Regions from separate parts of the Clostridium sp. JNZ X4-2 genome, predicted to be linked through region 2. Evidence: riboswitches for the same ligand, from Rfam matches in the RefSeq annotation. Region 2 holds a riboswitch; each other region holds the start of a gene.
The links. A riboswitch is a leader RNA that binds a small molecule or an ion and turns the genes downstream of it on or off. The one in region 2 is predicted to bind S-adenosylmethionine.
Positions count from the first base shown of each region.

Region 1 (8,207 bases), 190 kb from region 2:
TATCTGGGGCCTTTTGCAGGATTCTTTTCGGGCTGGACTTATTGGTTTCAATGTACAGCTACTGTTATGGCTGAACTTACAGCAATGGGAATTTACATTCAGTTTTGGCTGCCTGAATTTCCAAAATGGCTTACTGCCCTAATATTTTTATTAATACTGATTGCAATTAATTTAATTGGTGTTAAAGCTTACGGTGAGTTTGAATTCTGGTTTGCCCTTGTAAAGGTAGTTGCTATCATATGCATGATTATTTTTGGAATATTGATTATATTTTTAGGATTTAATAATGCTGGACATTCTGTTGGATTGTCTAATATATGGGATAATAGTGGATTTTTTGCCAATGGATTTAAGGGATTTATTTTATGTTTTGTTTTTGTAACCTTTGCTTTTGGAGGTGTGGAACTTATTGGTATAACTGCCGGTGAAGCAGAAGAACCTCAGAAATCAATACCCAAGGCAATAAACGATGTGTTTTGGCGTATACTTATTTTTTATGTAGGGTCTATTACTGTAATGCTGGCGCTTTATCCATGGAACAAAATTGGAATAGATGGAAGTCCTTTTGTACTTGTATTTTCCAAAGTTGGAATTCCTGCAGCTGCATCAGTTATAAATTTTGTTATTTTAACGGCAGCTCTTTCAGGTATGAATAGTGCTCTGTATGTGGATGGCAGGATGCTTTATAGTTTGGCTCTGAATAATAATGCACCAAAGGTATTTGGTAAAGTGAATAAATCCGGAGTACCCTATGTAGGAATACTTTTCAGCACAGGAGTAGCAGTAATTGCTGTAATATTGAATTATTTTGTTCCAGGAAAGGTTTTTGGATATATTTCTTCAGTGACAACTATAGCTATTCTGACTGCCTGGGGAACCATTCTAATAACCCAGCTGAAGTTTCGAAAGGAAAAATCTGCAGCAGGTGAGAAAATCAAATTTAAAATGCCGCTGTGTCCTATATCATCCTATATTACTATAATATATCTGTTGGCCATTGTTGTTTCATTGGGATTTTTACCTGCCACCAGGGTGGCTCTTTATGTCATACCGGTATGGGTACTGGCACTTGTAATTTTATATAAGTTGTTTTGCAGTAAGAAGATAAGAGACTCTTAAAAAATTTCATTTTAAGTTCGTATTAGAGTTATGCATAAAAAATATTTAAATAAATTGGAGGGTTTAAAGTGAGTAGATTATTTACATCGGAATCAGTAACAGAAGGACATCCTGATAAGATTTGCGACCAAATATCTGATGCAGTTCTAGATGCAGTCATTGAACAGGATAAGTATGGAAGAGTGGCTTGTGAAACAGTTGTAAATACTGGATTAGTGCTTTTAGTAGGTGAAATATCAACTAAAGCTTATGTGGATATACCTAAAATAGTTAGACAAACTATCAGCGATATAGGGTACAATAATTCCAGATTTGGGTTTGATGCCAGCAATTGTGCTGTTATAACCTCCATAGATGAACAATCTTCAGATATTGCCCTGGGGGTAAATGAATCTCTGGAGGCCAAACGAGGAGAAAAAGATACTATTGAGGCAATTGGTGCGGGAGATCAGGGAATGGTGTTTGGATTTGCCACCAATGAAACTCCAGAGTACATGCCACTTCCCATATCATTAGCCCATAAACTTTCAAGGAAACTTGCCCAGGTAAGAAAAAATGGAATTATTCCTTATCTTGGGCCGGATGGAAAAACTCAGGTTACAGTAGAATACGAAGGTGAAAAGCCTATAAGGGTGGATACAGTTTTGATATCCTCCCAGCATGAAGAAGGCATAGGACACGAACAAATTGAAAAGGACATAATAGATGAGGTTATAAAAAAAGTAATACCTGAAAAATTTATAGACTTTAGTACAAAATATATTGTTAATCCTACAGGAAGATTTGTAAAAGGAGGTCCAGAGGCTGATTCAGGACTTACAGGAAGAAAAATAATAGTTGATACCTACGGTGGATACGGAAGGCATGGGGGAGGAGCTTTTTCAGGAAAAGATCCTACGAAAGTTGACAGATCAGGAGCATATGCAGCAAGATGGATAGCAAAAAATTTAGTGGCCGCAGGTGTGGCAGACAAAATAGAAGTTGAAATTGCCTATGCAATAGGTGTGGCAAGACCGGTATCTATAAGTGTGGATACCTTTGGTACGGAGAAAATCATTGAAGAGAAGATAATAGAAATTATAAATAAGCTGTTTGATTTAAGACCAGCAGCTATCATAAGAGATTTGGATCTGAGAAGACCCATATACAAGAAAACAGCGGCTTATGGACATTTTGGAAGAACCGATATAGATTTGCCCTGGGAGAAACTTGATAAGGTTGATGAAATAAAGGAAAAGTTGTTTGACAATGTTTTGTACTATTAAAATAAAAAATTCTGTGCTTTTTAAATGTAGTTGACCAGAAATACTGGAGGCTAGATAAGTTGAAAATAAGCTTATCTAGCCTTTTTATTTAAAGTTATAAGAGAGAGGAGATAATAAAATATGCCTGTTAATTTTGCAAAAAGTATTGAGGAGAGGACATTAGAGCATCCATGCTATAATTGTGCCGCCCATAAATATGCCAGAATGCACATACCTGTGGCTCCGAAATGCAATGTGAGCTGCAATTTTTGTAATAGAAAATATGATTGTGTAAATGAATCAAGACCTGGTGTGACAAGCGGAATTCTAACCCCTGAGGAAGCCAGAGACAAATTCAAGGTAGTAAAAAACAGAGTAAAAAATTTGACGGTAGTGGGTATAGCGGGACCAGGAGATCCACTTGCAAATTTCCAAGAGACAAGAAAATCCATAGAATTAATAAAGAAAGAGTGCAGGGATATTACATTTTGTCTTTCCACCAATGGATTAATGCTTCCTGCATATGCCGATGAAATAATAAAGCTGGGAATTACCCATGTTACTGTAACAATAAATGCTGTTGATCCTGAAATAGGCGGCAGGATCTATAAGTTTGTCAATTATCAGGGAAAGACTTTTGTAGGTGAGGAAGCAGGGAAGATACTGCTGAATAATCAATTGTCAGGGCTGAAATATATTGCTGGAAAAGGCATTGTGACAAAGGTTAATATTGTGATGATAAAGGGAATTAATGATACTCATATCCCTGAAATAGTGAAAAAAGTTAAAGAATGCGGTGCCTATATGACCAATATAATGCCTCTAATACCTGTAAAGGGCAGTGTATTTGAAAACAGGGATACTGTAAATGAATCTGAATTGAAGAACATGAGGGAAAAATGTGAACCACATTTAAAACAGATGTATCATTGCAGGCAGTGCAGGGCGGATGCCATAGGAAGTTTGAATAAAGATGTATCAGCTCAGTTCAGGGATTACAGGAAAAATATAATTTCTCTTGACAAGCCTGAGAAAATCCATAGAGACCATAAGGAGAACAGGGACTATAGATTTGCCGTGGCCAGCAGTTCAGGAGATTATATAGATGAACACTTTGGACATGTGTCCCAGCTGTATATATATGATGTGATAAAAGAAAATATCAAGTTTTATGAGAAAAGAAATGTGGAGGTGTATTGTAGAGGTCCACAGGAGTGTACTGGACATGATGACAGAATATCCGGTATTATAAAATGTGTGGATGATTGCGACGGAGTACTTGTATTGCGCATTGGCTTTGAACCTGTAATCAAGCTTCATGAAAAAGGCATAAGAGTATTTCAGATGTACAGCACCATAGAGGAGGGAATAGAAAAGGCAATGGAATTGATGAAGTAGAAAAAAGAATAGGAAGATTAATTTTATTTCTTGACAATATATATGCTATTTGGTATAGTAAGTAATATAATCAAATAATTTGAATAAAATTCTTATCAAGAGAGACGGAGGGACTGGCCCTATGATGTCCGGCAACCTGAATTTATTTAACGGTGCCAATTCCAGCAGATTATAATCTGAAAGATGAGAAACAAAGATTACTTTCTTGTATCTATCTTTACAGGAAAGTTTTTTATTTTATATAGGTTTTTTCGTAAGATTACAAAAAGTTGACTAGAAACACTAGAGACTTATTTTTGTAGAGATAAGTTTCTGGTGTTTTTTGCATTTCATTTTCGGATATTTTATAAAAACTCAATATTCAGACAAAAAAAGAAGAATGGTATATAAACAAAAGCATACCTGATGAAAAAGAAGGTGCAAAAGTCAACAAATGGGTATCAGATGCCATAGGAGCGCCTGTAAGCGCCATTACTATTATGCAGATGATGGAGTCATAAAAGACAGGGATATACAGCAGTGGACAGCTGGAAGTAAGACGATCGGTGCGTTTCCTAAAAATGCAAAGGTAAAGGTCAGTGATATAGTAACCCATCAATTTGACAAATATGGCAATTCTGGATCACAGCCCAATTATATAGTCAAAGAATAATATGAATATAAAATCCCATGGGAGGGGAGTTTTGAATGAAAAAAGTAGTGAAAAAATCTAAACAGGAAAGTGTAAATATAAAGGATAGGCAATATAAAATTGTAATTGATAATGTAAGAAAATGTTATAATATAAAATCACAAAATCGTCAGAAAGATGAAGAATTTTTAACACTTGATAATTTTAATTTAAAGGTAAAAAAAGGAGAATTTATTACAGTGGTAGGTCCAAGCGGCTGCGGGAAATCTACCTTTTTAGATATTCTGGCAGGGCTGTCAAGACCTACATCAGGAAAGGTTTATATAGATGGGAAGCTGATTACGGCACCTGCTCTGGACAGAGGAATTATACTGCAGGGTTATGCACTGTTTCCATGGAGAACTGTAGAGAAAAATATTGAGTTCGGCCTTGAAATAAAAGGCATGACAAAAGATTTAAAACATCAGATAAGTAAAAAATTTATAGATCTGGTAGGATTAAATGGATTTGAAAACAGATATCCCCATGAACTGTCGGGAGGAATGAAACAAAGAGTTGCCATTGCCAGGGCACTGGCCTATGATCCTGAGGTGCTGCTTATGGATGAGCCTTTTGCAGCAGTAGATGCCCAGACCAGGGAGTCTCTTCAGGAAGAATTATTGAATATATGGGAGAAGACAAACAAAACTATTGTGTTTATTACCCATAGTATTGAAGAAGCGGTATTTTTGGCCGATAGAGTGGTGGTGATGTCAACTAACCCCGGCAGAATTAAGGAAATCATAAATATAAAACTTCCAAGGCCAAGGATTAATTCTCAAATCAGAACTTCTCAGGAATTCAATTCCAACAGGAATAGAATATGGGAGCTTCTCCACGGAGATGCTGATAAAATTCAAGCAGAAGCTATGGTATAAATTTAAATATGTAAATACTTTTATAAAATAATGGGAGGTTGTAATTTATGAAATTCGATTTAAATACTTCTGTGGTAAAAACACGGGAAGAACGCCTTGGTACTATTATTGGCTGGAAAACAGGAAAAGCTTCCGAGCTCTCCAGGGATTCTTCATATACCTGCGGAGGCTGCAGGGGAAATGGTGGAAAAAGACTTTGTGAAACCATAGGACCATTTACCCAGGGCTCAGGATGCAGTGAGCAGATGGTAGAATGTCAGGCTGGTAATATAAGAGATGCGGTTTTGATTCAACATTCGCCCATAGGCTGCGGTACAGGTCAGGCAGCCTATAATTCCATATACAGGAATGGATTGGCAATCAGAAACCTGCCGGTGGAAAATATTAAAATAATTAACACTAATATAAAGGAAACGGATATGGTATTTGGAGCTCTTGGCAAATTGGAACAATCCATAAGAGATGCCTGGAACAGGCATCATCCTAGAGCAATTTTTATTGCCACATCCTGTGCCACAGGAATTATTGGTGAAGATATAGATAGTGTGGCCGGCAAAATGCAGGAGGAACTTGAAATACCGGTTATCCCCATGTACTGTGAGGGATTTAGATCCAAACACTGGAGCACGGGATTCGATGCCACCCAGCATGGAATACTGAGGCAGCTGGTACGCAAAAATCCAAAGAAACAGGAAGATCTGATCAATGTAATAAATTTATGGGGAAGTGATGTATTTACGCCTATATTGGGGGAACTTGGACTTAGGGTTAATTATATAGTGGATTTGGCAAAGGTTGAAGATTTGGAACAGCTCTCAGAAGCTGCAGCTACTGTTGGATTTTGCTATACGCTTTCTTCTTATCTGGCCGCAGGACTTGAAGAACAATTTGGGGTTCCCGAAATTAAAGCTCCACAACCCTATGGTATAGCAGGAACGGATGCCTGGATAAGAGAAATTGCAAGAGTTACCCACAGAGAAGAAAAAGCAGAGGCATATATAGAAAGGGAACATAAGAAAATAGCTCCAAGACTTGCCGAACTTAGAAAACTTCTTAAAGGAAAAAAAGGCTATGTAGCTACGGGATCAGCATATTCTCATGGACTTATTGCAGTACTTAAGGAACTGGGTGTGGAAGTGGATGGTTCCTTGGTATTCCATCATGATCCAATATATGACAGCAATGATCCAAATAAAGATTCATTGAAATTCTTAGTAGATAATTATGGGGATGTACCAAACTTTACAGTAAGTAACAGACAGCAGTATCAGTTTTATATACTGCTTAAGAATGTAAAACCTGATTTCATTCTTATAAGACATGCAGGTCTTGCTCCATTGGCTTCACGTATGGGAATTCCATCTGCACCACTTGGTGATGAACACCATGCAATAGGCTATGAAGGAATTTTAAATCTAGGTGAAACCATTTTGGATATACTGGCACATAAAAAATTTCATCAGGATCTTAAGCAGCATGTTAAACTGCCATATACAAAATGGTGGCTTGCTCAGGAAGATCCTTATGCACTTAAAAAAGATAATTTTGTAAAAGCAGAATATTAAAAATAACAGTATTGATTTTAATAGAAGAGGAGTGAACACAGTGCCTAATGTAAAACTAGAATGTAAAGATATAAATCAAATTACAAAAAAATCAAATTCAATCGAGCAGATAAGATATGGCTGCGCTCTTGGGGCCATGCACAGTGCCTTTGCAATTCCAAGAGTAATACCCATTGCCCACTGCGGCCCGGGCTGTGTGGATAAACAGACAGCCAACATAGCTTTTTATAATGGTTTTCAAGGAGGAGGCTACGGTGGAGGATCAGTTGTACCAAGTACTAATATTTATGAGAAGGAAGTTGTATTCGGTGGGGAAGACAGGTTGAGGGAACTTATAGGTGCTACCTTTAAAGTTTTGGATGCAGATTTGTTTGTGGTTATGACAGGTTGTATTCCCGATACTGTGGGAGATGATGTGGGATCTGTAGTAGGCGAATTCCAGGACAAGGGTTTGCCTGTAGTTTATGCTGAAACAGGAGGGTTTAAAGGAAATAATTTTACAGGCCATGAGTTGGTTGCAGAGGCTATTATTGACCAGTATGCAGGTGATTACAATGGACCTCTTGAAAAAGGGCTTGTAAATGTATGGTCCCTGCTGCCTTTCCACAACACCTTCTGGAGGGGTGATCTGGCTGAAATAAAGAGGATACTGGAGGGAGTGGGACTTAAAGTAAATATTTTATTTGGACATGAGTCCCAGGGAGTTTCAGAATGGAAAAATATAAAAAAGGCTCAATTTAATTTGGTATTGTCACCGTGGCTTGGGCTTAAGACTGCAGAACATTTAAAAAAGAAGTATGGGCAGCCTTATTTGCATATTTCAACTATTCCAATTGGAGCAAAGGAAACCAGCAGCTTTTTAAGGAAAGTTGTGGACTTTGCAGGAATAGATAAAAGTAAATCAGAGAAATTCATAGAAAAAGAAGAAAAAAAATACTATGAGTATTTAGAGGATTTTTCCGATTTTTATGCAGAGTACTGGTGGGGACTTCCTGCAAAATTTTCTGTCATAGGTGACAGTGCATATAATTTGGCCTTGACAAAATTTTTGGTAAATCAGCTTGGACTTATACCTGCAAGGCAGATTATTACTGAAAACCCCCCTGAAAAATATAGAGAGGCTATCCGTAATGAATATAAGAATATAGCAGAAGATGTTTCTACTGATGTGGAATTTGAAGAGGACAGCTATGTAATTCATGAAAAAATAAGGGAAACTGATTTTGGTCATAAACCACCTATTATTTTCGGAACCACCTGGGAAAGAGATCTTGCTAAAGAGTTAAAGGGGTTCATAGTGGAAGTGGGTTTTCCTGCATCCTATGAGGTGGTT
Region 1 is NZ_CM142685.1:2,229,630-2,237,836, reverse strand. It holds gene ACYUJ6_RS10715 (amino acid permease) at 1-1,119, shown strand, start outside; gene metK (methionine adenosyltransferase) at 1,188-2,384, shown strand; gene nifB (nitrogenase cofactor biosynthesis protein NifB) at 2,505-3,761, shown strand; SAM riboswitch class I at 3,851-3,951, shown strand; gene ACYUJ6_RS10700 (hypothetical protein) at 4,195-4,413, shown strand; gene ACYUJ6_RS10695 (ABC transporter ATP-binding protein) at 4,449-5,309, shown strand; gene ACYUJ6_RS10690 (nitrogenase component 1) at 5,357-6,874, shown strand; gene ACYUJ6_RS10685 (nitrogenase component 1) at 6,915-8,207, shown strand, end outside.
Region 1: it holds a riboswitch for S-adenosylmethionine, as region 2 does, so the genes downstream of both, ACYUJ6_RS10700 (hypothetical protein) here and ACYUJ6_RS11615 (DUF2292 domain-containing protein) in region 2, are expected to answer to the same signal.

Region 2 (8,207 bases):
AGTGCTGCATCAGGATATCAGGGCATAGGGTATTCGGGAGGAAGTGCCGTACCTTGTACTAATACAACGGAGAGAGAAGTGGTGTTTGGAGGAGAACACAGGTTAAGACAGGTAATAGATGGATCTCTAAAGGTTTTAAAGGGTGATCTGTTTGTGGTTTTAACAGGATGTACTGCAGATATAATAGGGGATGATGTAGGTCAGGTGGTAAGTGAATATAAAAGTAAAGGGATTCCTATAGTTTATGCAGAAACAGGCGGATTTAAAGGAAGCAATTTCAAAGGGCATGAATTGGTAGTTGAAGCCATTATAGATCAGTTTATAGGTGAGAGAAAACCAAAAGTGGAGAAGGGTCTTGTAAATGTTTGGTCCGTAGTTCCATATCAGGATTCCTTTTGGACGGGTAATTTGGCGGAAATAAAAAAATTGCTCCAGTCAATAGGTCTTAAAGTCAACATACTTTTTGGAACGGAGTCCAATGGTGTAGATGAATGGAAAACAATTCCCAATGCCCAGTTTAATTTAGTCCTTTCTCCCTGGGTAGGATTAAATACAGCCAAACTGTTAAATGAAAAATATGGTACTCCTTATCTGCATTATCCAGTGTTACCTATAGGAGCAAGGGAAACCAGTAAATTTCTAAGGACTGTAGCAGAATTTTCACAATTAGATAAAAAAAGGGTGGAAGCTTTTATAAGCAGGGAGGAAAAAAGATTTTATTATTATATTGAAAGATCACTGGATTTTTTCATAGAATTTAGATATGATATGGCAGATAAATTTTTTAATATAACAGACTCCTTTTATGCACTTGGAATCAGTAAATTTTTAGTAAATGAACTTGGAATTGTTCCGGGAGAACAATATATTACAGATGATGCTCCAGAAGAATATAGGGAAAAAATAGAGTATGAATTTCAACATTTGTCCCGGAATATATCTTCTAAAGTAATATTTGAAACTGATGGAGGTAAAATACATGAGGGGTTAAGAAAATATAATCATGGTAATTATACACCATTGATTTTGGGAAGTTCCTGGGATAGGGATATAGTATCAGAATTAAAAGGTTTTGGAATAAATATATCCTTGCCAGTGATGCACAGGTTGGTACTTAATAGGACTTATGTAGGCTATAATGGCGGATTGACACTGACAGAAGATATATATAGCAATATATTGGAAAGTTATAAATAATTAAATGCAGTTTAATTAAAAAATTAATTGACCCTAGAAACATTATACGGTATAATTAAAAACAATAATTTAATATTGATCCTTATCAAGAGAAACTTAGGGAATGGCCCGATGAAGTTTCAGCAACCCATGTTAGTATTACATGTAAGGTGCTAAGTCCATCAGAACATAGTTCTGGAAGATGAGGTAAAGGTAAAACTTTAATGCAAATCTTTTATATTTATTGCCATATAAGTTAATCCTCTTCATCTGAAGAGGATTTTTTAGTTTATCAAGTTATTTTTAGGTACGGTGGAGTTTGCCCATAAGGAATGCTTTTATACCGAACCTTATTAATAGTATTCTTAGCGTCTTTAGCACTTAGAATACGTTATCCTTTAGGGGAAGAATAAATCCAGAGGCACAGCAAGTACTTGTCATACTTCATCTTGAAAAAGATGGGGGTGTCAGCAATGGCAGCCATTGGATAAATTATTATAAAAGGGGGTAATATAAAAATGGAGGCAAAAATTATACGGAAAAAAAACCAGATCTCAGAGCAGTACATTAAGGAAATACTGCAATCATTAAAAAGCATAAGCTATGGTTCAATAACTTTAGTTATTCAAGACGGCATAGTAATTCAGGTAGAGACAAAGGAAAAAATAAGACTTAAATAAATGGGGGATTTGTTTAATTACCTAAGGAATAGAAATTGGGATACTTTAAATTAGCTTAAGTTATTATCAGAAAATAAAAACTTTTAGAGAAAAATATAAAATGCATATTTTCATTATTGATTATCCTTTAAATAAATAGTAAAATGTAATCAGGTACAATGTTGAGTATTTAAGTCGGATATTCTATCTTATCTAAATTACTCATTTATATTGTAGCTGATTTTTAAAATTAAACATGACTCAAATACTCGGATATAAAGGAGAGGTATAATGGGAAAAAAGTTACTGGAAATAAACAATCTAAGAACAAAAGTTGAAGATAAGGAGATATTAAAAGGACTTAATTTACAAATCGGGAAAGGTGAAGTTCATGCTATAATGGGTCCCAATGGAGCAGGAAAGTCCACTCTTGTAAATACTATAATGGGTCATCCTAAATATGTTATATCAGCAGGAGATATAGTATTTGAAGAGGAGAAAATAAATGATTTAAAAGTAGATGAAAGGGCAAGACGCGGGATATTTATGTCTTTTCAATATCCAGAAGAAATACAGGGAATAACTGTTGAAAATTTTCTGCGAAGTGCAAAAGCTGCTGTTACGGGAGAAAGAAGTGGCATATTGGCATTTAAAAGAGCTTTAAAAGAAAAACTGAAACTTTTAAAAATAGATGAAAATTATGCACAGAGATATTTAAATGTGGGATTTTCAGGCGGGGAAAAGAAAAAAAACGAAATACTTCAGATGGCAGTACTTGAACCTAAACTTGCCATGCTTGATGAAACAGATTCAGGACTTGATGTAGATGCAGTTAGAATAGTATCAGAAGGAGTAAGCAGACTTAGGACAAAAGATAATTCCATACTTATAATTACACATCATGACAGTATTTTGGAACATTTAAAACCGGACTATGTTCATATACTTGTGGACGGCAGAATAGTTAAGACCGGTGATGCATCCTTGGCTGAAGAAATAGAGAAAAATGGATATGACAAGTTTAAGGCACTGGTTTAGCGGATTGTCTTGGAAGAGAGGTGTTTTTATTGGAAAAAGATAAAACTCATATAGAAGATGTAAAAAGAAGTATTTATGATATAAAAAATGAAGATAAATCCAGTTATAAAACCGGATCAGGTCTTACAAAAAAAATAATAGAAGAAATATCCCAGGAGAAAAATGATCCTGATTGGATGAGAGAATTTAGACTTAAATCTCTGGATATTTACAATAATATGTCAATGCCATCCTGGGGACCTGACTTAACGGATCTGGATATGAATAACATAGTTACTTATGTAAGACCGGATACCAATATGAAGCATGACTGGAAGGACGTACCAAGGGATATAAAGAAAACATTTGACTTGCTTGGAATACCTAAGGCAGAGCACGAATCACTGGCGGGAGTTGGAGCACAATATGATTCAGAAGTTGTTTATCACAATGTAAGTGAAGAACTAAAAAAACAAGGTGTTTTGTACATGGATATGGAGACGGCAATAAGAGATTATGGAGAACTTGTAAAGCCGCTTTTTATGAAACTTGTACCTCCAACAGACCATAAGTTTGCAGCACTTCATGGAGCAGTCTGGTCCGGCGGTTCTTTTGTGTATGTTCCAGAGGGAGTTCAAGTTGAAATACCAATTCAATCTTATTTTAGATTAAACGCCCCTGGGGCAGGTCAATTCGAACATACGCTTATAGTGGTTGAAAAGGGAGCAAAAATTCATTATATAGAAGGTTGTTCAGCACCTAAATACTATGTAAACAATCTGCATGCAGGATGTGTTGAGTGTTATATAAGAGAGGGAGCTTCACTAAAATACAGCACTATAGAAAACTGGTCAAGAAATATGTACAATTTAAATACTAAAAGGGCGGCAGTAGATAAAAATGGTCACATAGAATGGGTAACAGGTTCTTTTGGTTCCAAAGTATCCATGTTGTATCCCATGAGCATACTAAGAGGAGAAGGGGCAAGATGTGATTTTACAGGAATAACTTTTGCAGGTGCGGGACAATATCTGGATACAGGTTCTAAGGTAGTGCATGCAGCACCAAATACCACATCTGTGGTGAATTCAAAGTCAATATCTAAAGATGGAGGGGTTTCCATCTACAGAGGTCTTTTAAGTTCCACAAAAAATGCAGTAAACTCCAGATCCAGTGTATCCTGTGAATCATTGATGCTTGATAGTGAATCCAGATCGGATACAGTACCTATTATAAGTGTGGCAAATAACAATGTGGATGTGGGTCATGAAGCCAAAATAGGGAGAATAAGTGATGATGCTATTTTCTATCTTATGAGCAGAGGACTTACGGAAGAAGAGGCAAGGGGTATGATAGTTACGGGATTTGTTGAACCTGTAGCCAAGGAACTTCCTCTTGAATATGCAGTAGAAATGAACAATTTAATTAAACTAGAATTAAAGGGAACTATAGGATAAGGAGGTACTGTATGATAGATAGTAAGGAGAATTTTAGTGACAGCAAGAATATAATTTCCACATTGCAGAATAAAAGGGATTTTAGATTAAATCAAGCCCATGTACTCACATGGAAGCATCTAGGATTGAATAATTTTCATATTGACAATTATAAGCTTCCGGATATACGGGAATATGATGCAGATTATATAGATTTTAAGGCCGAAGATTTTAGAGATGTTACCATAGTACCTATAAAGGAAGCTTCAAGTGAAAACTGCCTTTGTAAATATTCCAGTTTTAAAGATGCCACTTCTGTGTCAGGGGATTTTGTGAAGCTTGCGGAAAATGAATTTAATTCAGGAGTATTTATAAAAACTCCCGAAAACAGGATTTTAAACTCCTATGTTAGGCTTAATTTTAATTTAGATAAGCATAACCCTGCAGTGGTGGATCACAATATAATTGTAGCAGAACCAAACAGCAGGATTACTTTGGTAGTAGATTATTATACCGGAGAAAAAGAAACAACTGCTTTTCATAATGGACTGACCAAGGTGTTTGCTAAAAATGGATCTCAGGTAAATATTATAAAAATTCAAAGAATGAATGATAAATCTACTCATTTTGATTCAAATATGGCACAGGTTGATGAAGGCGCAGAGGTAAACTGGGTTACTATAGAAATAGGCAGTCATATAAATGTTACAAATTATAATTCGGATTTAAAAGGGGAGCGCAGCAGTGCTGATATATATTCAGCTTATTTGGTAGATGGAGATAGAAGACAAGATCTTTATTATACTGCCAATCATTTTGGAAAGAAGAGCGTCAGCAATATGGTCATAGAAGGAGTATTAAAAGATAAAGCAAGGAAAGTGTTTAAGGGAAATATAGATTTTAAAAGGGGATCTTCCAAGTCCAAGGGATCTCAAGCTGAAGAAGTGCTTCTTTTAGATCCAACGGTTAAGACGGATACTATTCCAATGCTTCTCTGCCAGGAGGAAGATGTAGATGGTCAGCATGCAGCTAGTGTAGGTAAAATAGATGAAAATCAGCTTTTTTATTTAATGAGCAGAGGTTTTGATTATGGTGAAGCGGAAAAATTAGTTATAGAAGCCAGATTTAGTCCTATTTTTGATAAAATTCCTGCAGAGGATTTAAAGAAATTTTTATCTGAAGAACTTAAAAGGAGGATTATAAATGAGTAATGGGAATGTAATACAAACAGGTATAGATGTAAAAAAGGTAAGAAAGGATTTTCCAATACTCTCCATAAAGGTAGAAGGTAAAGACTTGGTATATTTTGATAATGGGGCAACTACACAAAAACCATTATCTGTCATAAAAGCTGTGGAACATTACAATGAAAATTTAAATGGAAATCCTCATAGAGGAGCTCATTACTTAGGAGTTACATCCACAGAAGCTTATGAGGGAGCCCGTGAGAAGGTAAGAAAATTTATTGGAGCAGAGAAATCTTCTGAAATAATATTTACGAGAAATACTACGGAATCATTGAATTTAATAGCTTACAGTTATGGACTCAATTCTATAAATAAGGGAGATGAAATAGTAATTGCTATTTCAGAGCATCACAGCAATATACTTCCATGGCAGATGGTGGTGAAGGCCAAAGGTGCAGTACTTAAATACATGTATGTCAATGAAGACGGGAGAATAACTGAAGAAGAGTATAAGAACAAAATTACTGATAGAACAAAGATTGTATCTATTGCACAGGTGTCAAATGTACTTGGAACAAAGTATCCAGTTAAAGATATTGTGAAATATGCACATGAAAAGGGAGCCATAGCTATAGTAGACGGAGCGCAGAGCACACCTCACATGAAAGTAGATGTATCTGATCTTGACGCTGATTTTTTTGTATTTTCAGGCCATAAGATGTTAGCCTCCATGGGGATAGGTGTACTTTATGGAAAAGAGCAGCTTCTCTTAAAAATGTCTCCATTTTTGAGAGGTGGAGATATGATAGAGTACGTTACGGAACAAAATGCCACATTTGCAGAACTGCCTTTTAAATTTGAAGCTGGTACCCAGAATGTAGAGGGAGCAGTGTCTATTGGAGCAGCTATTGATTATTTGAACTCAGTAGGACTTGATAATATTGAAGCTTATGAAGAAGAGCTTACGGAATATGCTCTTAGAAAAATTTCAGATATAGACTATGTTACAGTGTATGGTCCTAAAGATGTAAAAAATAGGGCAGGAATTATTTCATTTAATGTAAAAGGTGTTCACCCTCATGATGTTGCAACTATATTAAACAGCTATGGGGTGGCAGTAAGATCAGGACATCACTGTGCACAGCCACTTATGAAACATTTGGGAATTCAAGCATCTTCCAGAGCCAGTTTTTATTTTTATAACACTTATGAAGAAGTAGATAAATTTATAGAAGCTCTTAAAAATGTAAGGAAGTGGTTAGGATATGGACGATCTTAGTCTAATATATTCTGAAATAATAACAGAGCACAATCAGGATACAACAAACAAAAGAGAACTGGAAAATCCAGATCTAAAAGAAAGAGGTCATAATCCAAGCTGTGGGGATGATATAACTCTTTCATTGAAATTCAAAGGGGATATTATAGATGATATAGCCTATGAGGGAAGTGGGTGTGCCATATCCCAGGCTTCTACATCCATGATGATAGATTTGATTAAAGGTAAAACCATTGAGGAAGCTTTGAATTATGTCAAAACTTTTATAGGAATGATAAAAAAAGAAATTACAGATGAAAAAGAACTGGAAAAATTAGAGGATGCCATAGCGCTTAAAAATATATCAATGATGCCTGCCAGAGTAAAATGTGCAGTTCTTGCCTGGCATACATTGGAAGAAGCTATAAAAAAAAGAGGAAAAGATAGCTCTGACAATTAAAAATTTAGTTATTAAAAACACCCCAAAAGTTTTGCTTTTGAGGTGCTTTTAATAATCAAATGTTTTTAAATTTATTTATAAAAGAATTGTATTCATTTCGCAGATCATTTTTATCTTTTTCAGATGCAAAGGAATAATCTATTCCATTTTCTATAACTTTTTTTATGTCCGTAAAATTAAAATTTTGATATTTTACAAGGTATTTAAACTCTTGAATTATATCTGTATTTGACACTGTGGTATTATCTGTATTTATTGTTATGACAAGACCTTCATCCAAATATTTTTTTACAGGGTGCTCAGTATAACAGCCTACGGCAGATGTATTTACATTGCTGGTTATACACACTTCAAGAGGAATTTTGTTTTCTTTCATATATTCAACTATTTTGTTGTCTTTATATGCATAGGTACCATGACCTATTCTTTCAGCATATAATGTTTTTATAGATTTTATTATATTTCGTGATATACCTGTTTCACCTGCATGAACTGTACGGTGAATACCATATTCTTTTGCCAGCTTAAAAGATTCCCGGTGAATTTCAGGTGGAAAATCGGATTCATTCCCTGCAAGATCTATGGCAACTACACCCCTGCCAAAGAATTTTTTTGCCAGATTGACAAGAGCTATTCCATATTTAACAGGCTCCTGCCTTAAAATACATAGGATTAAATTTGACTTGATTCCTAGAGTATTTCTATTATATTTCATGGCAGATAGCACAGTTTCTACAACCTGTTCCGGATTTAATTTATCATTTGAATGATTAAAAGGAGCAAAGCGTATCTCTATGTATTTAATGTTTTTTTCCCAGGCATCTTCTAGTAATTCAGTAGTTACTCTATATATATTTTTTTCACTTTGCATAATTTTTATAGGTAAATTAAATTTGTCCAGATAGTCTTTTAAAGAACTGCACTTTCCAAAAACTTTAACTTGTTTTTCAAAATCATTTAAAGTATTGCTTAAAACAGGTATGTTTTCCCTTGAAGCTATATCTAAAATAGTTT
Region 2 is NZ_CM142685.1:2,415,820-2,424,026, reverse strand. It holds gene ACYUJ6_RS11620 (nitrogenase component 1) at 1-1,197, shown strand, start outside; SAM riboswitch class I at 1,277-1,385, shown strand; gene ACYUJ6_RS11615 (DUF2292 domain-containing protein) at 1,695-1,856, shown strand; gene sufC (Fe-S cluster assembly ATPase SufC) at 2,127-2,873, shown strand; gene sufB (Fe-S cluster assembly protein SufB) at 2,903-4,309, shown strand; gene sufD (Fe-S cluster assembly protein SufD) at 4,321-5,499, shown strand; gene ACYUJ6_RS11595 (cysteine desulfurase) at 5,492-6,754, shown strand; gene sufU (Fe-S cluster assembly sulfur transfer protein SufU) at 6,741-7,193, shown strand; gene add (adenosine deaminase) at 7,249-8,207, opposite strand, start outside.

Region 3 (8,207 bases), 1.6 Mb from region 2:
CATTTTATTTTGCCGTTTTCATCTGAATTTTCCACTAATATAACGCCATTTTTTATCAATTCATTTTCAAACTTACCATCTATTATATTGCAATTTATAAAAGCACAAATCTGATCCTGTTTACTCACAATAATTATCTCCTTTTTTTGGATAGGGGTCAGACCCCCTGACATTTATTGTCAGGGGGTCTGACCCCTTAACAATTTTTTACAAGTACTCTTTAGCCAATTTATCGAAACTATCCAGGGATTTTTTTATTTTGTCATATGAAATACAGTAGGAAAGCCTGAAATAGCCTGGACACTTGAAAGAAGAGCCTGGAACTATAAGCAGATTGAATTTCTTTGCTTCTTTTGCAAATAGAGCATCATCCGGTATCAGTGATTTAGGAAACAGATAAAATGCCCCTTCAGGTTTAACACAGGAAAATCCTATTTCAACAAGGTGATTATATAGAAGATCCCTGTTTTTCCTGTATATATTTACGTTCACTTCCGAATCCAGACATTTTGCAATTACCCTTTGAAACAGTGAAGGTGCATTTACAAATCCCAAAATTCTATTTGCCACATTTAAAGACTGCATTATGTCGTTGAAATCATCTGCATCACCATTACATACTACATATCCTATTCTCTCTCCGGGAAGAGAAAGTGATTTGCTGTAAGAATATCCAACAAATGAATTTCTATAGTAATTCAATATATAAGGCACTTTTACCCCATCATATGCTATTTCCCTGTAGGGTTCGTCAGAAATCAGATATATGCTGGTGCCTAATTGCTGTTGTTTTCTGTTTAAAACTTCAGACAAGTCTTTAATAAGCTTTTCTGAATAAACCACTCCTGTGGGATTATTGGGTGAATTTATTATTACAGCTTTAGTATTGGAATTTATTTCGTCCTCCAGCTTATTTAGATCAGGTTCAAAGGTTTCCGTATCTGAAGGCACAATTACAAGTTTTCCGTCAAAATTTTTTACATAGTTCTCATATTCGCCGAAAAACGGTGAAAAGGTAATAACCTCATCTCCTGGATTTAAAAGGGTTTTTAAAATAATATTCAATCCGCCTGCTGCACCACAGGTCATTATCAAATTATTTTCAGTTAATTTCAAATTGTATTTTTTGTTGATATGTTCTGCAATTTCAGCCCTCACATCTTCATAACCAGAATTGTTCATATATCCATGGACCAGATTAGGAGGCTCCTCACTTAATATTTCAGCTACAGCTTTTTTTATGGATTCGGGTGGTTTTACATTGGGATTGCCAAGACTAAAATCAAATACATTTTCCTCCCCATAAATCGAAGACAGCCTCTTCCCTTCCTCAAACATGGCCCTTATTACAGAACTCTTAGACACATATTCTTTCATTTTATCAGATATCACAGAATTTCCCCCCTTATATTTAAAGTTCAAATAACAAAGTTCAGATGTTAAAGCCCAAATATCACAGCTGATATTTGAAGCTATAAAAATATTTTAACACAAGAATTTGCGATGTACAATTGACAGTTGGCAGCTCAAATACACAGGCTGCAATTAACAGTTCATAATTGACATCTATACTCAACTCTCAATGCACAATTCACAGTTAACAATGGACAAGCTACGGATTAATCAAAATTAGGAGCTTATAGTCATGAATTAATAGTTTTGGTTGATTTTCAGATGCTGCCGGAAACTTTCATTTACAATTTATTATTCACTATAAACTCCTAGATAAACTTCAGCTCACAATTCTCAGCTTTGAGCAAAAACCGCAATACCTATAATTACCATTGTAAATACAATAATACCTATATATATTGCCATTCCCGCTGGCCTTCCCGCATTTACTGTCCAGCCTACACCAAATCTCTTTTCTACAAATATGGAGGGATCCTCAGGATTATAATATATAGTGTTTGCCAGTTTCCAGAAATCATCATCATCTTTATTTGTAAACCCAGATTCCTCTCTTTGAAAACTGTCCTTCTCCATTTTTATATTGCTGCCTCCCTGTCCGATTCTTATGGACAATACTAAAGTAATTAAAATTGTAAAAATTACAAAAACTATCATTACAATATTAAAAAATGTGGTAGACATTTTAACTATTCTAAATATCTGAATGGTTCCCATAGTAAAGATAACATTTATTATCACAGCAAAAATCACCATGTATATTGACCATATTCTTCTGAACCTTCTGTCCTTTTTTACAGAAATTTCAGGGTTTGAAATTTCTATCTGCTGTTTTGACCAACCTATTGTCTTGTATATTATAAAAAACACTGCAGTAGATGCCATTTGAATAAGAGGCATTTCCCAGATCAAAAATTTTGATTTAATCTGATAGCCATTCACATTTCCTGATAAATCCCAGTGAGTGGATACTTTATGGGGTAAAGGTGCATAATTTACATATCCTAAAATTATATTTATCACAATTATAAATATAGGAATCAAGAAGAACCAAGCTGATATCAAAGTTTTACCTTTATCTCTGGAGTAATCAGTGTCTATTACTAACGCCTGCTTTTTATCTTTAAACCATGAGTACTGTAGTTTAAGATTTTTAACAGCTCTATTGGATATCATATATATTAAAAAATTCACAAAAACAAAGGTAAAAACAGTAAATAAAATCATACCTACATTTAAAAATTCATAATTTAATAAACTAAATAATAATATAAATGGAATTCCTATTACTAAATTATTTCTTATAAACTGTCTTTTTATCTGTCTTATTTCAACACTATTTATTTTATCTTCAGGTATTCTGGAACCAAATACAATTTCCTTTCTAGTAAAATTCGGCGTCAATATATTAATTACAAGCACTATTAAAAATATTAGAAATAAATATATACATAAAAATAAATTTTCCTTCATAACTATCTCACCTACTTTATATTTATTTATTTGATAAATCATATTTTTCATATATATTAGAACATAATTTCAAAATGTCTTCTAATTTATTATGTCTTAAATAAGCTTCTGCCAGTAAGTAAGTAAATTCATTCACCAGTTTTTCATTAAATTTTTCACTATTTTCAGGATAGTTTTCATTTATAACAGCTCCTGTCCTTCTGTCTATATTCAAGTAACCATCAGACTTTAATATATTATAGGTTTTATTTACAGTATGCAAGTTTATCCCTATATCCTCTGCCATTTGCCTTACGGAAGGAAGACTTTCTCCCGGTTTTAGATTTCCATCTGCCATTCCCTCTATAATGCTCCTTTTAAGCTGTTCATATATAGGTGTTTCCGAATCAAAATCTATTTTAATTATCATAACTGCCCTCCTATTCTATTTGTTATATATAATATATAACAAATAGAATAATATTGCAACGATCTTTAATATATTATTTTAAAGTCAGCTTATCAATGTACCATCAAGTAACAGATATTTTAAAAAATAAGCTTAAAGAAAAAAGACAATTAGGAACCTGTCCCCGGATTGTCTTTAAACTTGTATTTTAAACTCTGAATTGCGAATCGTGCATTGTGATTGTACACTGTCAATTGTGCATCGTGAATTGTGAATTATGCATTGTACATTGTGCATTGCGAATTGTGAATTATGCATTGTAAATTATGCATTGTAAATTGTGCATCGTGCATTGTGAATTGTGCATTGTGCATTGTCAATTGTCAATTGTACATTATAAGCAGCCTATCCCTCTTTATAAAATTCAGCCTTTTCCCTGAGTGTTTTCAGTTTTTCAATAGACCTTAAAAGGGTGTCATCTTTTTTTGCAAAATGCAGTCTTATTAAATAATTTATGTCCTCCTTAAAGAAGCTTGAACCGGGGACTGCCCCTATTCCCACATCTTTTGCAAGCCACTCACAGAACTTCAAATCATCTTTTACATTAAACTCTGAAACATCTATGAGAACATAATAGGCTCCCTGGGGTTTGACATATTTAAGTCCTGCCTCCCTTAATCCCTGAAGAAACAAGTCCCTCTTTTCAGTATACAGATTTTTCAGCCAATCATAGTATTCCATGGGTAATTTAAGTCCTGCTACAACTGCTTCCTGAAGCGGTGCCGCCGCCCCCACCGTAAGAAAATCATGTACTTTCCTTACATTTTCTATGACTCTCTCATCACCTATGACATAACCTATCCGCCATCCGGTTATAGAATAAGTCTTGGAAAAAGAGCTGCAGCTTAAAGTCCTGTTGAACATGCCTGGAAGTGAAGCAAAATAAACATGTTTATATGGATCCATTACAATATGCTCATATACTTCGTCAGTTATTACAAAGGAATCATATTTTTCTGCCAGGCCGGCTATGAATTTCAATTCCCCATAGGTAAACACCTTCCCCGATGGGTTGGATGGATTACACAGTATAAGGGCCTTTGGCCTTTGCTTAAATGCATTTTCAAGCTCCTCCCTGTTAAAAGAAAAATTCGGCGGGTAAAGTGGTACATATATAGGTTGTGCTCCGCTTAATATTGCATCTGCCGCATAATTTTCATAAAAAGGAGAAAATACTATTACCTTGTCTCCGGGATTGCATACAGTCATAACAGAGGCCATCATTGCTTCCGTGCTTCCACAGGTAACTGCAATCTGAGTTTCTGGATCTATATCAAGTCCCATAAATTTAGATTGTTTTTCCGCAAGGGCCTCTCTCAGGTTTTGTGCACCCCAGGTAATTGCATATTGATGAGGTCCCTTGTCCGCTGCTATTTTAAGTGCTTCTCTTATTTCTTTAGGCGGATCAAAGTCCGGAAAACCCTGGGATAAATTGATTGCTCCATATTTATTTGATATTCTGGTCATTCTTCTTATAACTGAGTCCGTGAAATTAACTAGTTTTTTACTTAATTCAGGCATACAAACGCATCCTTCCTTTCAATTGATTCCACAATAAAAATAAAGTGATTCTTGGATTCAGGCGGAGCTTGAGCATAGGAATGAAATAAATATCCGTAAACAAATAAAAGTCCGAGGAAACACCTCAGACTTAAAATTACAAAATACATTCTCATCTTTCAGCTCCCGCTGCAGGATTTGGCACCACTGTACAATGTACTGGTTGCCGGGTTTCAAAGGGCCTGTTCCCTCCACCTCTCTTGATAAGTTCAAGATTTATATTTATTGTTTTATTAATTATAACTATTTACATTTGTTAAGTCAATGGCCATGATTTTTCTTTATAACATATTCCCACGGTTCCGGGTCCGGAATAAACTCCTACTATAGGGCTTATCTGTCCTATCATATATGCATTTTCCACATTGTGTAATTTGGAAATTCTATTATAAACATTTTCTGCATCTTCCTGCGCATTGCCATGAACTATATATACATCACAGGGAGATTTGCCCAAAAACTGCCTGCCTATATCTATCATTTTACTTAAGGATTTTTTTCTGCCCCTTACCTTGTCACGGGTAAAACATATCCCTTGATTATCATCAAAATATACTATGGGTTTTATATCCAATACTTCACCTATGGTTCCGGATATTCTTCCTATACGTCCTCCCTTTCTGGCATATTCCAGTGTTCCAAAAACAAAAAGGAAATGCATTTTACTTTTTATTTTTGGTATATAATCTGCAATTTCACTAAAGCTCCTACCCTGTTCAATGAGATTTCCGCATTCCTTTAAAATAATTCCCCACAGTTTTGCAGCAACTTTTTACTTAACTTAACCTGGATTCATTGATTTTACTGGCGAATTCGGGGATTTTTATTTTCGTTTTTCGTCATATTTTACTAGCGCTCTATGTAGTATTGTGATATAATTAGTATTATATGTGTGGAGATGATTGTTTATGTACCTAAAAAAGACTCCTTCTAGCAATGGCAGAATTCGGTTATCCATTGTAGATAGTTACTATGATAAAACTAAAAAATGTTCCCGGCAGATAACTGTGGAATCTTTAGGATTTCTCGACGAATTAGAAAAAGAATATGATGATCCAATCTCTTTCTTCTCTGCACGTGTTGAACAATTAAAGGAAGAAAAGAAATGTAAAAGAGCTCCAATCACTTTTGTATTTCATGATGCTGATACAATCGAGCAAGATGTTACCTTGCGTAAAAATTTTGGATATACTGCGTTAAGCAAGATTTATCATGAGCTTGGCATACACACTTTCCTTACCAACAGACAACGTCATACTAAGGACAATTATGATGCTGATACAATCATGAAACTCCTTGTTTATTCAAGGCTTTTGAATCCTGCTTCAAAAAAGAAAACTTTTGAGAATAAAGATTGGTTCTTTGAAAAAGATAACTATTCTCTTGATGATGTTTATCGTTGCCTTACCTTTTTTAACAAGCATAAAGAGAGTCTCCAATTTTGGATCAACAATAAAATCAAAGAACTCTATGGAAGAGATACCAGTCTTATTTACTATGATGTAACCAACTACTACTTTGAAACTGATAAAATGGACAACCTCAGAAAAAAGGGAGTATCGAAAGAACACCGACCAAATCCAATTGTACAAATGGGGTTATTTATAGACAACAAAGGGCTTCCCATTACCTATGAGCTATTTTCAGGAAACACTAATGACTGCCTTACCTATCGACCTAATTTTGCACGTATCAAGAAGGAATATAATCTTGGCAGGGTAATAACGGTGGCAGACAAAGGCATGACTACTGGCGACAACATTTGGTATACGACTCATACTCCTACAAAAGATGGGTATGTATTCAGTATGTCTGTTCGCGGTTCTGACAAAGAATTAAAACAGTATGTATTAGCAAAAGAAGGATATGAATGGCTAGGCACAGAATACAAGAGAAAATCTAGATTATACCCAAGAACAATTCAGATAACATCATCTAACGGAAAAAAATTAAAAAAAGTAGTACATGAAAAACAGGTAGTATTCTACAGCGAAAAATATGATAAACGTGCTAAGGCTGAGCGTGCTGCCGCACTTGCAAAAGCACAGGACTTAATCTCAAATCCGGGTTCTTATACAAGGGTTACTTCCTATGGTGCAGCTAAATATATAAAAAACATTAACTTCGATAAAGAAACTGGAGAAATCTTGAAACCAACACAACTTCTAAAATTAGACATGGACAAACTAGAGGAAGAAGAAGCTTTGGATGGTTACTATGTCATTGTAACTAGTGAATATAAAGAATCTGATGATAAAATCATTGATATGTACCGAGGGTTATGGAAGATTGAAGAATCTTTCCGAGTAACTAAAAGTGACTTAGAGGCAAGACCAGTTTTTGTATCCACCCAAGGGCATATAGAAGCACATTTTTTAATCTGTTTCGTTGCTCTGGTGATTGCAAGGATACTTGAGATGAAAACAGGAAACAAATATAGTATTGGAAAACTACTAGAAACTTTGTCAAAAGCTGAATGCAGCTATGTTCAGCAGAATTATTACATGTTTGATTATTTCAATGATATATTAAATGAAATTGGAGTTATTTCTAACATTGACTACTCCAAAAAGATACGAAGTTTAGGTGAGATAAAAAAAGTTTTAGCATCTACCAAAAAATGATTTATAACGCTATGATTCTCTGACAAAAAAGAATACCCGCTAACCAGCATGTTTACTGGCCTAACGGGTATTTTTTATTCGTTTTTGCTGCAAAACTTAGGTTTTATTAATTATAACTATTTACATTTGTTAAGTCAATGGCCATGATTTTTCTTTATAACATATTCCCACGGTTCCGGGTCCGGAATAAACTCCTACTATAGGGCTTATCTGTCCTATCATATATGCATTTTCCACATTGTGTAATTTGGAAATTCTATTATAAACATTTTCTGCATCTTCCTGCGCATTGCCATGAACTATATATACATCACAGGGAGATTTGCCCAAAAACTGCCTGCCTATATCTATCATTTTACTTAAGGATTTTTTTCTGCCCCTTACCTTGTCACGGGTAAAACATATCCCTTGATTATCATCAAAATATACTATGGGTTTTATATCCAATACTTCACCTATGGTTCCGGATATTCTTCCTATACGTCCTCCCTTTCTGGCATATTCCAGTGTTCCAAAAACAAAAAGGAAATGCATTTTACTTTTTATTTTTGGTATATAATCTGCAATTTCACTAAAGCTCCTACCCTGTTCAATGAGATTTCCGCATTCCTTTAAAATAATTCCCTCTCCCAGGGAAGTTGACTTGGAATCATAAATATATGTGACTAATTTTTTATGCCTTCGGCTTACCA
Region 3 is NZ_CM142685.1:488,615-496,821, reverse strand. It holds gene ACYUJ6_RS02515 (amidohydrolase family protein) at 1-128, opposite strand, end outside; gene ACYUJ6_RS02510 (pyridoxal phosphate-dependent aminotransferase) at 208-1,392, opposite strand; gene ACYUJ6_RS02505 (DUF1648 domain-containing protein) at 1,747-2,883, opposite strand; gene ACYUJ6_RS02500 (GntR family transcriptional regulator) at 2,906-3,292, opposite strand; gene ACYUJ6_RS02495 (pyridoxal phosphate-dependent aminotransferase) at 3,677-4,852, opposite strand; SAM riboswitch class I at 5,001-5,101, opposite strand; gene ACYUJ6_RS02490 (DegV family protein) at 5,148-5,636, opposite strand; gene ACYUJ6_RS02485 (IS1634 family transposase) at 5,800-7,515, shown strand; gene ACYUJ6_RS02480 (DegV family protein) at 7,645-8,207, opposite strand, start outside.
Region 3: it holds a riboswitch for S-adenosylmethionine, as region 2 does, so the genes downstream of both, ACYUJ6_RS02495 (pyridoxal phosphate-dependent aminotransferase) here and ACYUJ6_RS11615 (DUF2292 domain-containing protein) in region 2, are expected to answer to the same signal.

Region 4 (8,207 bases), 1.5 Mb from region 2:
GCAGTACTTATGCACAGGTATCCATAGTGAACCTGAGAATGGAGATTTTTTATAAAAAAAGCTTTTATATTGATTTTAGCAGTTCCTGCAGTGAAGTCATAGAAAAAATTCTTCAGATTATGAAGAGTGTTTATGAGGAATTGAATTTGGAGTTTCTTCAGCTTGTAGGAATTGGACTTGCAATTGAGACCAATCTTTGGAGTGATGAAAATATAGGCAGGATACTTGAAGAAAAAATAGGGTGCAGTGTAATTAGTGAGAATTGTTCGAATTCTGCGGTTACTGCAGAGTATTTGTACGGAGCAGGGAGGCAATTCAAGAGTTTAGCTTATTTTGATTGTGGAGTTGGATTGAAACAGGCAGCAATTGTTCAGGGAAAAATTATAAGATCAGCGGGGGACAATGAATATGCATTTGAACATATGATCGAAAATATAAATGGCAGTATTGATTTTGACAAAGTGTATTTTAGTTATATAAAAAATAGTGTGCTGTCTCAAAAACTTCTTTTGGATGCTGCATCAAAATTGAGTAAAAGTATAGAATCCTATATAAATTTGCTGGATCTTGAATGTATTATATTAAGCGGATCTTTGGTGGATTTCCAAACGTTTTATGAAACATGTACACAGTATATTCCTAAAGGTATTTCAATAAAAAAGCACGGATATTTTAAAGAAAATGCAGTTTCAGTAGGCGCAGCAGCTTTTTTGCTGGAAAAATGTATTAATGATCAATATGATACAGATAATAAAAAATTTGTTGTTGACAAAGCATTTTAAAAGTTATATCATATACATAAATTAAAATTCAATAAATGCAAAATTTCTTATCAAGAGTGATGGAGGGACTGGCCCTATGATATCCGGCAACCTGAATATATTTATTATTCAATGGTGCTAATTCCAGCAGGTATACCCTGAAAGATGAGAGACGAGAGGATATGACTTCCTGTGGTTTCTCCACAGGAAGTTTTTTATTGTATTAATTAATTTGTACCGACTAGAAAACTAGAGGTCAAGTTGAATTTATTATAGGATATATAATCTATCTGTAATAAATTAAATTTGGCCTTTTATTGTTGTATAAATTTTATGAAATACCTCTTATATATAGTTAGATGTACTTTTTACCAAAGTAGGAAAAAGTATAAAATTATTAGCAATTCATTTAAAAATACATTGTAAGATCATACATACACCAAAATAGTAATATAAAATTATGGTAATTATTGATTGGAATAACTATATGGATAATTTTATAAAAGAATACAGCTGGAGTTTAATTTGTAAGAAATAATAACCAGGAGGAACACAGTATGAAGCATGATAGAAAAAAAATAAATCTAAAAAAAGCATCTCGAAATTTAACATCTATTATAGGTTTTTTAGCTATATGGGAAGTCTTGCCCAGAATTGGCATAGTGGACAGTGCATTATTGCCTCCTTTTTCAGAGGTTGTATCTTCACTTTATACTATTATTTTCGTAAAAGGAATACTTCTGGAGCATATAAAAATAAGCATCATACGCTCTCTGGAAGGATTAGGTCTGGCTATAGTGGTTGGTATCTCACTGGGTTTATTTATTGGGAGATTTAAGGTGGTAGAAGTATATATAAATCCTGTACTGCAGCTTTTTAGACAAACTTCTGCACTGGCATTGTTCCCTGTTTTTATAATATTTTTTGGAGTGGGTGAGACTTCCAAAGTACTAATTATATTTTGGGGATGTGTATGGCCTATGCTCATAAATACCATAGACGGTGTGAAAAGTACTCCCATACTGTTGATAAAAGCGGCCAAATCCATGGGATGCTCTTCTCTCCAGATTCTAAAAAAAGTTATATTGCCTGCGGCCTGCCCTTATATATTTACAGGACTAAAACTCAGCGCCAGCACGTCTATCATAATGCTGACTGCAGCAGAAATGCTGGGGGCCAACAAAGGATTGGGGTATTTTATATCATATTCCCAACAGACTTTTCAGATACCTTATGTATATGCCACTATAGCCGTCATATCAATTATAGGACTTATACTTACGTGGATTGTTACTTTGCTTGAAAAATTTATTTATTTCTGGAAGGAAGAAGAAACCACAGAATAGGTAAATTATTTAAATAAATTTCATAAAATCAAAGGAGGAATTAAAATGTTAAAGAAAAAAATTGTTTCACTAGGACTACTATTTGTAATGGCCACAGGACTTTTTACTGCTTGTGGAAATAAGCAGAATGTGTCCCAGAGCAAATCAAACAGCAAGGAATTATTTGAAATCAAGTATCCAAAGTTATTGTTCTCAGATCCTGTGTATATTGCAGATCAAAAGGGATTCTTCAAAGAACAGGGAATAAAAATAACATTTACAGGGACTGTATCCCAGGCTGATATGATTACGTCAGTTGCATCAGGTGCAAATACCTTTGGAGGGACAAGCGCTTCAAGCATCACTTTAGCCATTGCTAAAGGTGTGAAAATCAAGGCAGTTGCTGCTGGATGGGCCTCTACACCTAAAAATCCTTCTGTGGGCTATGTAGTGCGTGCTGATAGTCCCATAAAGAGTATTAAAGATTTAAAAGGCAAAAAAATAGCTACTACTCCTCATTCCTATCAGCTTTTAAATTTATTAGAGAAAGCGGGATTAAAGGAGAGTGATGTTACAGTGGTACCTTTGTCTTTTGACCAGGAAGAAGCTGCTCTCGTTGCAGGCAGTGTAGATGTAATAGAAGTCTTACCGCCATATCTCACTAAGATAGTAAAGACAGGAGTTGGCAGAATACTTATTGATGGAACCCAGGTGTCAGGAGAACAGAAAGGATGGCCCCAGCAGTTTACCAGTGCTGATTTTATAAAAAAGCATCCTGATATAGTGAAAAAATATACTACAGCTATTGCTAAAGCATGTGATTGGGCAAGAGCTAATCCTAAAGAAGCCGGAAAAATATTTGTAAAAGTATTTAACGTTCCGGATGAGTATGCAGATTATTATACCGCAGCGTATCCGGAACATGGACTTGTAAGTGAGAAGGATGCACAATTTTGGATTGACCAGTCCGTAAAATATGGTGATCTTAAGAAGGGCAGGCTTAAAACTTCTGATGTGTATACCAATGAATTTAACCCATATTATAAAAAAAATTAGGAGGATTATAGATGAGCAAAAAAGAAGAAATATTTAAAAAGCTTATAGCTTCCGTTGTTGATGGAGATGAAGAATTGGCAGGTGAGTCCGCTGGTAAAGCCATTGAGATTGGCATTGATCCAACAGAGGCTATAATCAAGGGGCTTGCTGAAGGGATGTCTGTAGTGGGAGATTATTTTGAAAGCCAGGAATATTTTCTTCCTGAAGTTATAATATCCGCTGATGCCTTTAAGGCAGGAGTTGATGTTTTGAAACCACACCTTAATTTGGAGAAAAGTGATAAACCGGCAAAGGTGGTTATAGGAACTGTTCAGGGAGACACCCATGACATCGGCAAAAATATAGTATCCATAATGCTTGGTGCATCAGGTTTTGAAATATATGATGTGGGAAGGGATGTGTCCCCTCAGGTGTTTGTAGATAAAGTTAAAGAGATAAATGCTGACATACTGGCGCTTTCGGCTCTTATGACCTCTTCCATGGTGAATATGAAGAAGGTAATAGAATTATTGAAGAAAGATAAAATAAGGGATAAAGTAAAAGTGATTATAGGAGGAGCCCCAATATCCCAGAGATATTGTGATCAAATTGGAGCAGATGGGTACTCTGTAGATGCAGTGGCAGCTATAAGAAAGGCCAAGAATCTTATAAATCAATAGGGGAGGATAAATATGAGTGAGTTAACTTCAAGGGAAAGGGTTCTGAGAGCTGTAAATTGGAAAGCTGTGGATAGACTTCCTGTATTTAGTGCAACGCTTTTGGCTCCTCAGATTATAAACAGAAATTTCAGTAGAGAGTTTTTGCTGGATTCAGAAGCATTGGCGGAAGTCTATTATAAGCAGTGGGAATATTTTAAATCTGATATAGTCATGCTTTCTGTTGCTACAGGAGAACATGAAGCCCTGGGTGCGGATATGTACTGGCCTAAGAATGACTATCCAATGATCAGAAATCCTATAATTAAGACTCATGCAGATGCAGATAACCTGAAAGTTCCTGATTTGAGAAAAAATGATTTGGTTCAGTCTATTCTAAAAGCAATAAGGATTATAAGAAAAAAAGTGGGAAATCACATTATGATAGGAAGTATAAGCGGAGGACCCTTTAATACTGCAGGCCTGCTTTTTGGAACGGAAAGTCTTATGAGCAATGTGAAAAAGGATCCGGAACTGGTGGATAAAGTGTGCAAAGTTGTGGTGGATGCATCCATACAATATGCCGAACTTCAGGTGGAAGCAGGAGCTGATCTTATATTCATGCCGGATGCAACTTCTTCTCCTTCCTGTCTATCCCCGGCTCAATACAGGGAAAGAGCTCTTCCGCATATAACAAGGTCAGTGCAGGGTTTTAAAAAGGCTGGAGCCATAGCTATGTATCATCCCTGCGGAGGGGAATATCCCATTATTGATCAGGTATCCCAAACAGGTGCAGATATTCTGTATTTCTCGGAATTGGTGGATTTAAGTGTATCCCAGAAAATATTTGTAGGAAGACACTGCGTAGCTGGAGGAGTGGATCCAAGTGGAACTTTGTTCCTTGGAAGTCCTGAAGAAGTAGATGAGAATGTGAGAAAGATAGTAGACAGTTTAAAGTTTAAAACCGGTGCTATAGTGATGCCAGGATGTGGACTGTCTCCCAATATACCTTTTGAAAATGTAAAGGCTATGGTGGATGCAGTAAAAAAATATGGAAAGGGAAAATTAAGGTAAGGAGAACATTTAATGGACAAAATTAAAATTCTATTTGAACCCATAGAAAAAGTAGTTTATGCAGATCCAGGAGAAAATTTGCTTCAGCTAGCTTTAAAAAATAATATTATCATAAATAATCCCTGTAACGGTAAGGGCATCTGTGGAAAATGCAGAGTAAAAATAAAAAGCAGGCATATATTACCTCCTACAGATAATGAAAGAAAATTTATACCTGAGACCTTGCTGGACAATGGTGTAAGATTAGCTTGTGGTATTAGGATATCAGGAGAGCTGGAGGTTGATATATCTAATAGTTATGAGAAGCAGGAAGATATACAGGTTCTTGAAACAGGAATGAAAGTTGACATTGGCATCAATCCATCCATAACAAAAGCTTATACTGAGCTGCCCAGGCCAAAACTTGACGATAACCGTACTTTGTTAAAGCGTTTTTCAGATACCGTGGGATATGACATTGATAAAAATTTTAATTTGGATATAATAAGGAATCTTCCAGAGGCCGTAGAGGAGGAATACAAGTTAACTGCAATATTGTACAATAATCATATAATAGGTGTAGAAACTGGAGATACATCAGGAAAAATCTACGGCGTGGCTGTAGATATAGGAACAACTACGGTGGTGGTTTCCATATTGGATATAAATACAGGAAAAGAAATTGGAACTGCAGCGGCGGCAAATTCGCAGCGTATTTATGGACAAGACGTAATATCCAGAATACAGTATGTGGAGAATGAAGAAAATTTATTCCAGCTCCAGGAACTTATAGTGAATCAGATAAACAACTTAATATTACAGGCGGCAGAAAAATCAGGAATTTCTCCGAAGAAAATATATGAAGTAGTTGTAGCTGCCAACAGCACTATGCTTCATCTGTTTCTTGGAGTCAAACCTCAGTCCATAGCTGTTTCGCCTTATACATCTGTTTTTAGAAAGGGATTTGAAGTGAAGGCTTCTTCTCTCAAGCTTAATAAGATTTCAGATTTCGGTATTGTATATATTATGCCCAGTGTTTCCAGCTATGTGGGAGCGGATATTGTTTCAGGTGTAATTGCTACAAAAATATCTGAAAGTAAAACTCCAAGTCTTTTGGTGGATATAGGAACCAATGGAGAAATAGTATTTGGCTCTAAGGATGGAATGGTGGCATGCTCCTGTGCTGCAGGACCAGCTCTTGAAGGAATGAATATAAGCTGCGGCAGTATAGCCATAGATGGAGCGGTAGAAAAGATTAAAATTGAAAAGGGCAGTATAGATTTAAAAGTCATTGGAGATACATATCCTAAAAGTATATGTGGAAGTGGAATTATAGATGTAATTTCACAATTTATAAAAAACTCCATTATTGAGTTAAATGGGAGATTTTCAAGAAAAATAAGTGAGGAGTATAAATCCAGTTTAAAAGCCAATGGGGAAAAGAGATTTTCTTTAATCAAAGATGACAGTGTGTATATAACACAAAAAGACATAAGACAGGTCCAACTTGCCAAAGGAGCTATTCTGTCTGCAATTCATGTTTTATTTAAAGAAATAAATATAGGATATGAAAAAGTTGATAAAGTGTATATTGCCGGGGCATTCGGGAAGCACCTCAGTTTGAAGAGTATTATACAAATTGGCCTCATGCCGGTGGAATTTGCAGAAAAAGTAGTTTTTGTAGGAAATACATCAAAGATGGGAGCAGTAAAATGTCTTTTAAATAAAGAATATAAGGCTAAAGCTGAGCTTGTTCTGGATAAGACTAAATATTTTGAACTTTCTGTTTATAAAGGATACGATAGACTTTTTATGGAAGATATGGCATTTCCAGCACCGTTGAAGGAGGAGATATAATATGTTTACACCTAAAGAAAGACTTAGGGCTGCAATAAATGGAAAAGAAGTTGACAGGCCTCCGGTTATATGTCCTGGAGGAATGATGAATTCCGCTATTGTGGATGTTATAAAAAACAGTGGAGTGAGTTTGCCGGAAGCCCATTGTGATTCCGAATTGATGGCTGATCTGGCATTTCAAATTCAAAATCAGACAGGATTTGAAAATTTTGGTATACCATTTTGTATGACTGTAGAGGCTGAAAGTAATGGCAGCAAGGTTGATTTTGGAGATATAGAATGTGAACCCAAGATTGTAAAAGAAAGGTTCCCAGACAGTAAAAGTGTAATATTTGAAGACATTGGTGAACTTTTGAAAAGGGGAAGGGTTCCAGTAGTTGTGAAGGCAGCCAGAAAATTATCCCGGGAACATCCTGATATTCCTGTAATAGTTACCCTTACTGGTCCCATAAGTTATGCTTCATCTATAGTTAAGCCCATGGCATTTTTTAAAGATCTCAGGAAAGATTCTGAAAACAGCTGCAAGGTGCTTGAGTATGTAGTAGAATTTTTAAAAGGTTTTATAACTCTTGCTGTTGAAAATGGAGCTGATGTTATTGCCTTTGCGGATCCTACTGCTACAGGTGAGATTCTTGGGCCTAAGATGTTTGAGAAATATGTGGTAAGGTATATGCCACAAGTGGTTTTAAAAGCTCATGATTTAGGTGCAAAGACCATACTTCACATTTGTGGGGATGTAAAACCTGTAAGACATCTTCTACCCGAAATTGGAGCGGATTTAATAAGCACCGATGCGGTGGTAAGTCTTTTCAAGCTGAAAAAGGAGTTTCCGGGAATCAAAACCATGGGTAATCTGAGTACCTTTCTTCTAAATGATGGACCCATTGATAAAATTAAAATTGGGACGAAAAAACTTGTAGAGGATAAAATAGATGTTATCGCTCCAGCCTGCGGCCTCAGTACATCAACCCCGCTAAAAAATATCAGGGCTTTTACTGACAAAATTAAAGAATGAAGATGAGATCCGGCTGGAGACATCATTATATTGGGAGTGAGGTGAGATAGTATGAGTAAAAGAAAAGTAGTGGTTACAAGATGTCCTATTGGGAGCGCCTCGGAGATTGCTCTGCAAAAAGGGTGGTTAAAAAGAGCTTATGATGAGGCTGGCGCAGATTTAGTGCTCCTTCAGAACATGGAGAAAAAAGAACATATAAAGCACTATACTCAGCAAGCACCTCTTGTGTTTAGAGAAGGAGGAAATATACCTCCAATTTGGGCTCAGTCCATTGGAAATAAAACAAAACTGATAGGTATGACATCTATAAATCAATCACATGCGATTTTGGTAAGAAATGACTCTCATATCACAGACGTAAAACAGCTAAAGGGCAAGAAATTATCCATTCCGAATTTCAACGTACAAAGGGTAGATTTTTGGAAAGCAATGGTTCTAAGAGGATATGAGACTGTATTGAATTCCTATGGAATAGACAAGTCAGAGGTAAATTTTATAAATCTTC
Region 4 is NZ_CM142685.1:918,316-926,522, forward strand. It holds gene ACYUJ6_RS04310 (transcriptional regulator) at 1-782, shown strand, start outside; SAM riboswitch class I at 827-933, shown strand; gene ACYUJ6_RS04315 (ABC transporter permease) at 1,319-2,107, shown strand; gene ACYUJ6_RS04320 (ABC transporter substrate-binding protein) at 2,153-3,142, shown strand; gene ACYUJ6_RS04325 (corrinoid protein) at 3,154-3,801, shown strand; gene ACYUJ6_RS04330 (uroporphyrinogen decarboxylase family protein) at 3,814-4,851, shown strand; gene ACYUJ6_RS04335 (ASKHA domain-containing protein) at 4,864-6,687, shown strand; gene ACYUJ6_RS04340 (MtaA/CmuA family methyltransferase) at 6,689-7,702, shown strand; gene ACYUJ6_RS04345 (ABC transporter substrate-binding protein) at 7,754-8,207, shown strand, end outside.
Region 4: it holds a riboswitch for S-adenosylmethionine, as region 2 does, so the genes downstream of both, ACYUJ6_RS04315 (ABC transporter permease) here and ACYUJ6_RS11615 (DUF2292 domain-containing protein) in region 2, are expected to answer to the same signal.